Regions from separate parts of the Streptomyces sp. NPDC014882 genome, predicted to be linked through region 1. Evidence: riboswitches for the same ligand, from Rfam matches in the RefSeq annotation. Region 1 holds a riboswitch; each other region holds the start of a gene.
What was found. A riboswitch is a leader RNA that binds a small molecule or an ion and turns the genes downstream of it on or off. The one in region 1 is predicted to bind thiamine pyrophosphate.
Positions count from the first base shown of each region.

Region 2: another riboswitch for thiamine pyrophosphate. It lies ahead of thiO (glycine oxidase ThiO); the one in region 1 lies ahead of thiC (phosphomethylpyrimidine synthase ThiC).
Region 3: another riboswitch for thiamine pyrophosphate. It lies ahead of ACF09K_RS00460 (thiamine ABC transporter substrate binding subunit); the one in region 1 lies ahead of thiC (phosphomethylpyrimidine synthase ThiC).

Region 1 is NZ_JBIBWL010000003.1:556,062-559,328, reverse strand. It holds gene thiC (phosphomethylpyrimidine synthase ThiC) at 1-1,270, opposite strand, end outside; TPP riboswitch at 1,263-1,452, opposite strand; gene ACF09K_RS10475 (YibE/F family protein) at 1,524-3,267, shown strand, end outside.
Region 2 is NZ_JBIBWL010000010.1:187,379-190,645, forward strand. It holds gene ACF09K_RS23175 (Rv2175c family DNA-binding protein) at 1-72, opposite strand, end outside; gene ACF09K_RS23180 (NAD(P)/FAD-dependent oxidoreductase) at 197-1,438, opposite strand; gene ACF09K_RS23185 (hypothetical protein) at 1,471-1,821, opposite strand; TPP riboswitch at 1,874-1,985, shown strand; gene thiO (glycine oxidase ThiO) at 1,983-3,146, shown strand; gene thiS (sulfur carrier protein ThiS) at 3,143-3,267, shown strand, end outside.
Region 3 is NZ_JBIBWL010000001.1:119,251-122,517, reverse strand. It holds gene ACF09K_RS00470 (hypothetical protein) at 1-173, shown strand, start outside; gene rlmN (23S rRNA (adenine(2503)-C(2))-methyltransferase RlmN) at 217-1,323, shown strand; TPP riboswitch at 1,381-1,488, shown strand; gene ACF09K_RS00460 (thiamine ABC transporter substrate binding subunit) at 1,570-2,658, shown strand; gene ACF09K_RS00455 (ABC transporter permease) at 2,715-3,267, shown strand, end outside.

The DNA.
Region 1 (3,267 bases):
GAGCTTCATCGCAGATTTCCTGCTGAAGGTCGATGTTCTCCTTGATCTTGTGCATCGGGACGTGTCCCGGACCTTCGATCATGGTCTGAACATGGAAGCGCTTCGCGATGCGGTTGAGTTCCCCGAGGGTGCGCAACTCCGCGAACTGGGCCTCGTCGTTGGCGTCCGCGATCGAGCCGGGCCGCAGCCCGTCGCCCAGCGAGTACGTGACGTCATAGGCCGCGAGGATCTCGCAGAGTTCCTCGAAGTTCTCGTAGAGGAACGACTCCTTGTGGTGGGCCAGGCACCACGCGGCCATGATCGAGCCACCGCGGGAGACGATTCCGGTCTTGCGGTTCGCCGTCAGCGGGACGTACGGCAGGCGCACGCCTGCGTGGACGGTCATGTAGTCCACGCCCTGCTCGGCCTGCTCGATCACCGTGTCCTTGTAGATCTCCCAGGTCAGCTCCTCGGCCCGGCCGTCGACCTTCTCCAGTGCCTGATAGAGCGGCACCGTGCCGATGGGGACCGGTGAGTTGCGCAGCACCCACTCACGGGTGGTGTGGATATTACGACCGGTGGACAGGTCCATGACCGTGTCGGCGCCCCATCGGGTGGCCCAGGTCATCTTCTCGACCTCCTCCTCGATGGAGGAGGTCACCGCCGAATTGCCGATGTTCGCGTTGACCTTCACCAGGAACCGTTTGCCGATGATCATCGGCTCGATCTCCGGGTGGTTGACGTTGGCGGGCAGCACCGCACGTCCGGCCGCGATCTCCTCGCGGACGACCTCGGGCTCCACATTCTCCCGGACGGCCACGTACTCCATCTCCGGCGTGATCTCCCCCCGCCGCGCGTAGGCGAGTTGAGTGACCGCCTGCCCGGCCCGGCCGCGGCGCGGCAGGCGGGGACGCCCGGGGAAGACCGCGTCGAGATTGCGCAGTCCGCCACGCGGCGAGGTGTGTTTGATCCCGTCGTCCTCCGGACGGACGGGGCGGCCCGCGTACTCCTCCGTGTCGCCACGGGTGATGACCCAGTTCTCCCGCAGAGGCGGCAGCCCCCTGCGGACATCCGTCTCGACGAGCGGATCGGTGTACGGGCCGGAAGTGTCGTACAGCGTGACCGACTTCCCGTTCGTGAGATGCACCTGGCGGACCGGCACCCGCAGGTCGGGGCGCGGACCCTCGACATACGCCTTGTGCCATCCGACGGACTTCCCGGCCTCTTGGTCGCTGGAGACCTCGTCGGAGGTCTGCGCGGAGGCAGGCGTGCGTGTGTCCTTGTTGGTCATGAGACCTACTCCCTACGCCGGCATTACCCGGTAACAGGTTCAGCGGTCGACGCAGCGGTTTCCGTCTGCCGACGATTCATGTGAGACATCACTCGGTGGTGGTGACGTTCCACGTGAAACATCGCAAAGACGAAGGTCAGCGCCCTCTCAGCCCGGTGCTCCGAGCTCCCGCGTGTGCAAAAGTGCCTCCACGCTAGCGTCCTTTGTGGCGCGGTGAACAGTGGGCCTCGGTCGTTCTTGCGATGATCGGGCGGTGACCACGACACCCCATCCTCCGTTCCCGCCGCCCGAACAGCCCCGCGGTCCGGGCACTCCTCCCGCCGGACGCCCCGGGCGAGGGCAGGGGTACGACCCCGGTGGCGGTTCCGCTTCCGGCCCGGGCCCTCGTCCGGGTGCCGGCCTGGGTCCGGGTGCCGGCCCGGGTCCGGGTGCCGGTCCGGCTCCGGGTGCCGGTCCCGACGGCGGATACGGCTTCGGTCCTGAGAGCGGACAGGGCCCCGGCGGGGGGCGGAGTTCCAGTGGCGGGCAGGGCTCCGGCGGCGGGCAAGGCTCCGGTGGGGGCCCTGGACACGGCACCGCCCCAGGTGACGGGCGCGGTTCCCATGACGGTCATGGCCCTGGTGACGGGCACAGCGGCGGGCACGGCGGCCATGTCCCCGGTCCGGGCGGCGGCCACGGACACAGCCACAGTCATGGACCGGCCGCTCCCGTCTCCAAGCATCTGCGCAAGGTCATCGCGGCCGTCCTCATCCCCTTCGCCGTGGCCGTGCTCGCCGGCCTGGTCGTGCTGTGGCCCGGCGGTGCTCCGGCGCACGAGCGCACCGGTGTCGGCTTCGACCGGCAGACGCAGCGGGCGACGGTCTCCGACGTCGAGGACATCAGCTGCTCGTCGGCGAACGCCTCGGGCGGCACCCCCACCGGCGACACCTCCACCGCTGAAGGCTCCTCCGCGGTCCAGCAGGAGAACGGCACCTGCAAGAAGGCCACGATCCGCGTGGACACCGGCGCGGACGCGGGCCGTACTTTCACCGAGATCGTCCAGCCCGACCAGTCACGGCAACTGCACGAGGGGCAGAAGGTCGTGGTCGCCTACGAGCCCTCCGCACCGAAGGACCTTCAGTACTCGGTCACCGACGTGGACCGCCGCGTTCCACTGACCCTGCTCGCCCTCATCTTCGCCGTCGCCGTCGTGGTCGTCGGGCGGCTGCGGGGTGTCATGGCGCTGGTCTCGCTGGCCATCAGCTTCATGGTGCTGAACTTCTTCGTCCTGCCCGCGATCCTGCAAGGGTCGAACCCGCTCGCGGTGGCGGTCGTGGGGGCGAGCGCCATCATGCTGATCGCTCTCTATCTGTGTCACGGTCTGTCGGCCCGCACTTCCGTGGCGGTTCTGGGCACCCTCATCTCCCTGCTGCTGATCGGCGTCCTCGGCTCCTGGTTCGTCGACTGGGCGGCGCTCACCGGCAACACGGACGACAACACCGGTCTGATCCACGGCCTGTACCCGTCGATCGACATGAGCGGCCTGCTCCTCGCCGGAATCATCATCGGATCGCTCGGCGTCCTGGACGACGTGACGGTCACCCAGACGTCGGCGGTCTGGGAACTGCACGAGGCCAACCCCACGATGGGCTGGCGAGGGCTGTACCGGGCGGGCATCCGGATCGGCCGCGACCACATCGCGTCCGTGGTCAACACGCTCGTCCTGGCCTACGCCGGCGCCGCCCTGCCTCTGCTGCTGCTGTTCTCCATCGCACAGAGCAGTGTCGGCACGGTCGCCAACAGTGAGCTGGTCGCCGAGGAGATCGTGCGCACGCTGGTCGGTTCGATCGGGCTGGTCGCGTCGGTTCCGGTGACCACGGCGCTTGCCGCGCTCGTGGTGTCGGCGGACCGGTCGGGCACGGGCGCGCTCACCGCGGCAGCTCCGGGAGCGCCGGGCGCACCGAAGATGCCACCGGCCGGTGCGGCGGGTACGGCGGGCACGACCCTGCAGGGCCTCC
Region 2 (3,267 bases), on a different contig from region 1:
CATCTCCGCGATGTCGGGCAGGGTGAGCCAGGCGGGGACGAGAGCATCGATCTTTGCGTCAATCTCGGTCACCCCTCAAGACTGCCATCCCGGACCGGCAGCCGGTACCCGAGGCTCCCCCCGGGGGGACGGAGCCGCCGCCAGACGCCGCGGGACTCCTCCGGACGGAGCACCGGTCGTGCCCGCGGGGCCCCGGTCAGGCCGTCGCCGTCTTGAGCGGCCGCTCAGGGTCCACGACCAGCTCCGGGTCGAGCGGCGCGCCCGACTCGATCAGCCGGCGGCCCTGCGCGAGGTCGCGCGGGCGGCCCACCGCCAGCAGGGCGACCAGGCGGCCGTCGCGCAGCCAGCAGACCGTCCAGGCCGGTCCGGCGGGGTCGCCGCGCCACAGGGTGGTGTCGGCGCCGCTGTGGTGCCCGGCGTACTGGACGAAGCGGCCGAACTGCTCCGACCAGAAGTACGGGACCGGGTCGTAGACCGCGGGGACCCCGCCGGCGGCCGTGCCGAGGATGTTCGCGGCGACCGTGCGCGGGCCCTGGAGGGCGTTGTCCCAGTGGTGGATCAGCAGGCGCTCGCCGTACCGCCCGGAGGGGAAGGACGCGCAGTCGCCGACCGCGTACACGTCGGGCAGGGAGGTGCGCAGACCGGCGTCGGCCACGACCTCGCCGTGCCGGCCCAGCTCGATGCCCGAGCCGGCCAGCCAGGCCGTGGCGGGGCGGGCTCCGATGCCGACCACGACGGCGTCGGCGGGCAGCCGGGACCCGTCGTCGAGGAGGACCGCGCCGGGCTCGACGCGCCGCACGCGCGTGCGGGTGCGCAGGTCGGTGCCGCTGTCGGCGTACCAGGCGGCCATCGCGGCGGTGACGTCGGCGGGCAGGGCGCCGGCCAGCGGCCGGTCGGCGGCCTCCACGACGGTGACCGCGCAGCCGGCCCCGCGCGCGGCGGTGGCGAACTCGGCGCCGATCCAGCCGGCGCCGACGACGACGATGTCGTGCCGGCCGGCGAGCACCGGCCGCAGCCGTTCGGCGTCGTCCAGGGTGCGCAGCAGGTGGACGCCGGGGACGCCCTCGGCACCGGGCAGCCGGATCGGTTCGGCGCCGGTGGCGAGCACGAGGACGTCGTACGGGACGGGCCCGGCCCCGGTGTCGAGTTCGTGGTCGGCGGGGCGGACGCCGAGGGCCTCGCTGCCGAGCCGGAGTTCGACGTCGAGGCTCTCGAAGTCGACGTCGAAGGCGGAGTGCTCGGCCTTGCCCAGCAGGACGGCCTTGGACAGCGGGGGCCGGTCATAGGGCTGGTGGGGTTCGGCGCCCACGACGACGACCGTGCCGTCGAAGCCCTGTTCGCGCAGGGCGACCGCGGTCTGCACCCCGGCCATGCCCGCGCCGACGACGACCACCCGCCGCGCCGTCCGCCCGTCCTCTTCCCGCGTCTGCTCGCTCACCCGGTCACCTTAGACAGCTGACGCGCCGTCAGTCAGCCGTCCCGCTCCGTGATCTGCTCCACCACGCTGCTCCCGCTGCCGGCCCGCGACTCCCACTCCCAGGTCTCGTCGAGGCGCAGCCGCCCGTCGGGCAGCTCGACGACCGCGGACACGCAGTGTCCGGACGACGTCGTCCCGTCGTGCCGCAGCTGGACGTACCGGAAGTCCAGCCGGTCCCCCCGCCGGGTCCCCACGAGGTGCCCGCGGACGACGTCGCCGCCCGCGTAGTCGGCCCAGACCACGCCGTCGCGTTCGTGGTACGTGAAGCGGGTGCGGGTGCCGACCTGACCGGGGGCCTGATCGGCCACCGGGGCCAGGACCAGGCCGTCGAGCGAACGGGCCACGAGAGGAGGCTCCCTTACCGGGACGGAGGACGGGGGGCTAGGGTTGCCAATCTAGAGCACTCGCGGGAGCCCGGACGCACCGGGCTGAGAGGGAGGCTGGCGGCCTCCGACCGTACGAACCTGATCCGGGTCATTCCGGCGAAGGGAGGGGCTGGACACCCATGTCCTCAAGCACGTCGGACGTCCTCGTCGTCGGGGGCGGCATCATCGGGCTGGTCACCGCGTGGCGGGCCGCGCAGCGCGGGTTCGCCACGGCGGTGCTGGACCCCGCCCCGGGCGGCGGGGCCGCGCAGGTGGCGGCCGGGATGCTCGCCGCCGTCACCGAACTGCACCACGGCGAGCACACGTTGCTCGGCCTCAACCTGGAATCGGCCCGCCGCTACCCGGACTTCGTGGCCGAGCTGACCGAGCTGACCGGCCACGACGTCGGCTACCGCCGCTCCGGGACCCTCGCGGTCGCGCTGGACGCCGACGACCGCGCCCAGCTGCGGGAACTGCACGCCCTGCAGCGGCGGTCGGGGCTGGCCTCGGAGTGGCTGTCCGGGCGGGAGTGCCGGCGGCTGGAGCCCCTGCTCGCGCCCGGGGTGCGGGGCGGGCTGCGGGTGGACGGGGACCACCAGGTCGATCCGCGGCGGCTGGTGGCGGTGCTGGTGGCCGCCTGCGAGCGGGCGGGCGTGGCCTTCCACCGCGACGGGGCGGAGCGGCTGACGGTGTCGGCCGGGCGCGCCGCGGGAGTGCGCACGCGCGCGGGCACGACGCTCACGGCGCGGCAGGTGGTGCTCGCGGCGGGCAGCCTCAGCGGGCGGCTCGCGGGCGTCCCGGCGGAGGTGCTGCCGCCGGTGCGGCCGGTGAAGGGGCAGGTGCTGCGGCTGACCGTGCCGCGGCGGTACGCGCCGTTCCTGACCCGGACGGTGCGGGCCGTGGTGCGCGGCAGCCAGGTCTACCTGGTGCCGCGCGAGAACGGCGAGCTGGTCGTCGGGGCGACGAGCGAGGAAATGGGCTGGGACACGACGGTGACGGCGGGCGGCGTGTACGAGCTGCTGCGGGACGCCCACGAGCTGGTTCCCGGGATCACCGAACTGCCGCTCGCCGAGACCCGCGCGGGGCTGCGCCCCTGCTCGCCGGACAACGCGCCGCTGCTCGGACCGACCGGGCTGGACGGACTGCTGCTGGCGACCGGGCACCACCGCAACGGCGTGCTGCTGGCACCGGTCACCGGGGACGCGCTGGCACACGCGCTGGCCACCGGTGAACTCCCCGCCGAGGCCCGCCCCTTCACCCCCCGGCGCTTCCGCGCCGCCGCACTCTCGGAGCAGTCCGCATGAAGATCTCGGTGAACGGCGAGCGGCGCGACGTCGCTCCCGGCACGGCCCTCGACAGCGTCGTGCGGTCCCTGGCCCCGGCGTCCTCCGGGGTGGCCGCGGCCCTCAACGAAACCGTCGTCCC
Region 3 (3,267 bases), on a different contig from region 1:
GGCGGGCAAGACGTGAGGAAGACGGCAGTTACCACGGTGACCTGCAGTGCCGGTGGTGCGACGCGCTCCTCGCGCAGAACGGGCGGCGCAGACCGAAGCTGTACTGCGGCGGATGGCACCGGACCAAGGCGTACGTCGGGTGGTGCGCCACGGTGATCGCCGGGCTGTTCTGAGCCGACCGGGGCATCCGAGTGGATCTGCGACACTGGAAGGGTTATGCCTGCACCCGGAGAACTCACTTTCGTCGCCCCCCGCGGAGCCAAGAAGCCGCCGCGGCATCTCGCCGACCTCTCGCCCGCCGAGCGGAAGGAGGCGGTGGCGGGGATCGGGGAGAAGCCGTTTCGTGCGAAGCAGCTGTCCCAGCACTACTTCGCGCGGTTCGCGCACGACCCGGCCGAGTGGACGGACATCCCCGCCGGGGCCCGCGAGAAGCTGCGCGAGGCGCTGCTGCCCGAGCTGATGACGGTCGTCCGGCACCTGTCCACGGATCAGGGGACCACCCGCAAGACGCTCTGGCGGCTGTTCGACGGCACGCTCGTGGAGTCGGTGCTGATGCGGTACCCGGACCGGGTCACCATGTGCATCAGTTCGCAGGCCGGCTGCGGGATGAACTGTCCCTTCTGCGCGACCGGGCAGGCCGGGCTGGACCGGAATCTGTCCACCGCCGAGATCGTCCACCAGATCGTGGACGGGATGCGGGCGCTGCGCGACGGGGAGGTCCCCGGAGGGCCGGCCCGGCTGTCCAACATCGTGTTCATGGGCATGGGCGAGCCGCTCGCCAACTACAAGCGGGTCGTCGGCGCGATCCGTGCGCTCACCGACCCCGCGCCCGACGGGCTGGGGCTCTCGCAGCGCGGGATCACCGTGTCGACGGTCGGGCTGGTGCCGGCCATCAACCGGTTCTCCGACGAGGGCTTCAAGTGCCGGCTCGCGATCTCGCTGCACGCCCCCGACGACGAGCTGCGCGACACCCTCGTCCCCGTGAACACGCGGTGGAAGGTGCGCGAGGTGCTCGACGCCGGGTTCGAGTACGCCGAGAAGTCCGGACGCCGGCTGTCCATCGAGTACGCGCTGATCCGCGACATCAACGACCAGGCCTGGCGGGGTGACCGGCTCGGGCGCATGCTCAAGGGCCGGCCCGTGCACGTGAACCTGATCCCGCTGAACCCGACGCCGGGCTCCAAGTGGACCGCCTCCCGGCCCGAGGACGAGAAGGCGTTCGTCGAGGCCATCGCGGCGCACGGGGTGCCCGTCACCGTCCGGGACACCCGCGGTCAGGAGATCGACGGGGCGTGTGGTCAGCTCGCCGCCACCGAGCGGTAGTCTGGCCGACGTCGGCACGGTCATGTTTTCGGACAGTGCGACGAACCAGACATCTTCATATTCCGACAGGGGAGCGCCACAGCGCTGAGAGTGCGGCAACCGGGCCGCAGACCCTCTGAACCTCGCCCAGGTCATTCTGGGTAGGAAGTTCGGTCATCACTCGAGCTGTTGCGCCCTGCCCGGGATCCCCTCGCGGGTCCCGGGCGGGGCCGCGTCTCTTCCTGGTCACCTCCAGGAGGAATACCCGTGCACACCACGCACACCAGGACACTCGTGGCCGCGGCCGTCGGCCTCGGCCTCGTCACCCTGTCCGCCTGCGGATCGTCGGACGACGGCGGATCCGCGCAGGGCGGGAGCAAGACCGTCACCCTCGTCAGCCACGACTCGTGGGCCGTCTCCAAGAGCGTGCTCGCCGACTTCGAGAAGCGGTCCGGCTACCGGGTCAAGGTCCTCAAGGACGGCGACGCCGGGCAGGCCGTCAACAAGGCGATCCTCACCAAGGACAACCCCCAGGGCGACGTCTTCTTCGGCGTCGACAACACCCTGCTCTCCCGCGCGCTCGACAACGGCCTCTTCCAGCCGTACGAGGCGAAGGGGCTCGACCAGGTCGACGGGCAGTACCAGCTGGACGCAGGCAAGCACCGGGTCACGCCCGTCGACCACGGCGACGTCTGCGTCAACTACGACAAGCAGTACTTCGCCGACCACAAGCTGGCGCCGCCCGCCGGCTTCGACGACCTGGTGAAGCCGGCGTACAAGGACCTCCTCGTCACCGAGAACGCCGCCACCTCCTCGCCCGGTCTCGGATTCCTGCTGGGCACCGCGGCGGAGTACGGCGACGAGGGCTGGCAAGGCTACTGGAAGAAGCTCAAGGCCAACGGCGTGAAGGTCGTCGACGGCTGGGAGCAGGCCTACAACGAGGAGTTCTCCGGGTCGGCCGGCGGCAGGAAGGCCGGGGCGGACCGGCCGCTCGTCGTCTCCTACGCCTCCTCGCCCCCCGCCGAGGTGATCTACGGCGACCCGAAGCCGGCGACCGCGCCGACCGGCGTCGCGACCGGCACCTGCTTCCGGCAGGTCGAGTTCGCCGGGCTGCTGGACAACGCGAAGAACAGCGAGGGCGGCAAGGCGCTGATCGACTTCCTGATCTCGAAGGAGTTCCAGGAGGACATGCCGCTCAACATGTTCGTCTACCCGGTGGTGAAGGGCGCCGCCGTGCCCGCCGAGTTCACCGCGTACGGTCCCGCCGCCGCGGCTCCCGAGACGATGGCCCCGGCGAAGATCGCCGCGGACCGCGACCAGTGGGTCAAGTCGTGGACCTCGCTCGTACTGAAGTAGACCGGCGGGCGGTCACCCGCCGTCGGCGTACCGGGAGCGCGGCGCGGCTCGGGCTGATGGCCCTGCCCGTCGCGTTCTTCGGGCTGTTCTTCGCCTACCCGGTCGCCGCGATCACCGCACGGGGACTGCGCTCCGGCGACGGCTGGCACTTCGGGCGCCTGCTCGACGTGCTCGGGCAGCCCGACATCCGGCACGTCCTGTGGTTCACCACCTGGCAGGCGCTCGCCTCCACCGTGCTCACCCTGCTGGTCGCGCTGCCCGCCGCCTACGTCTTCGCCCGCTTCTCCTTCCCCGGCAAGCAGGTCCTGCGGGCCGTCGTGACCGTCCCGTTCGTCCTGCCGACCGTCGTCGTCGGGACGGCGTTCCTGGCGCTGGTCGGGCGCGGCGGCCTCCTCGACGACCTGTGGGGCGTACGGCTGGACACCACCGTGTGGGCGATCCTGCTGGCCCACGTCTTCTTCAACTACGCCGTGGTCGTGCGGACGGTCGGCGGGCTGTGGGCGCAGCTCGACCCGCGGCAGGAGGAGGCCGCGCGCGTGCTGGGCGCCTCGCCCCTGCGGGCCTGGCGGCAGGTGACCCTGCCGGCCCTGGCGCCGGCCGTGGCCGCCG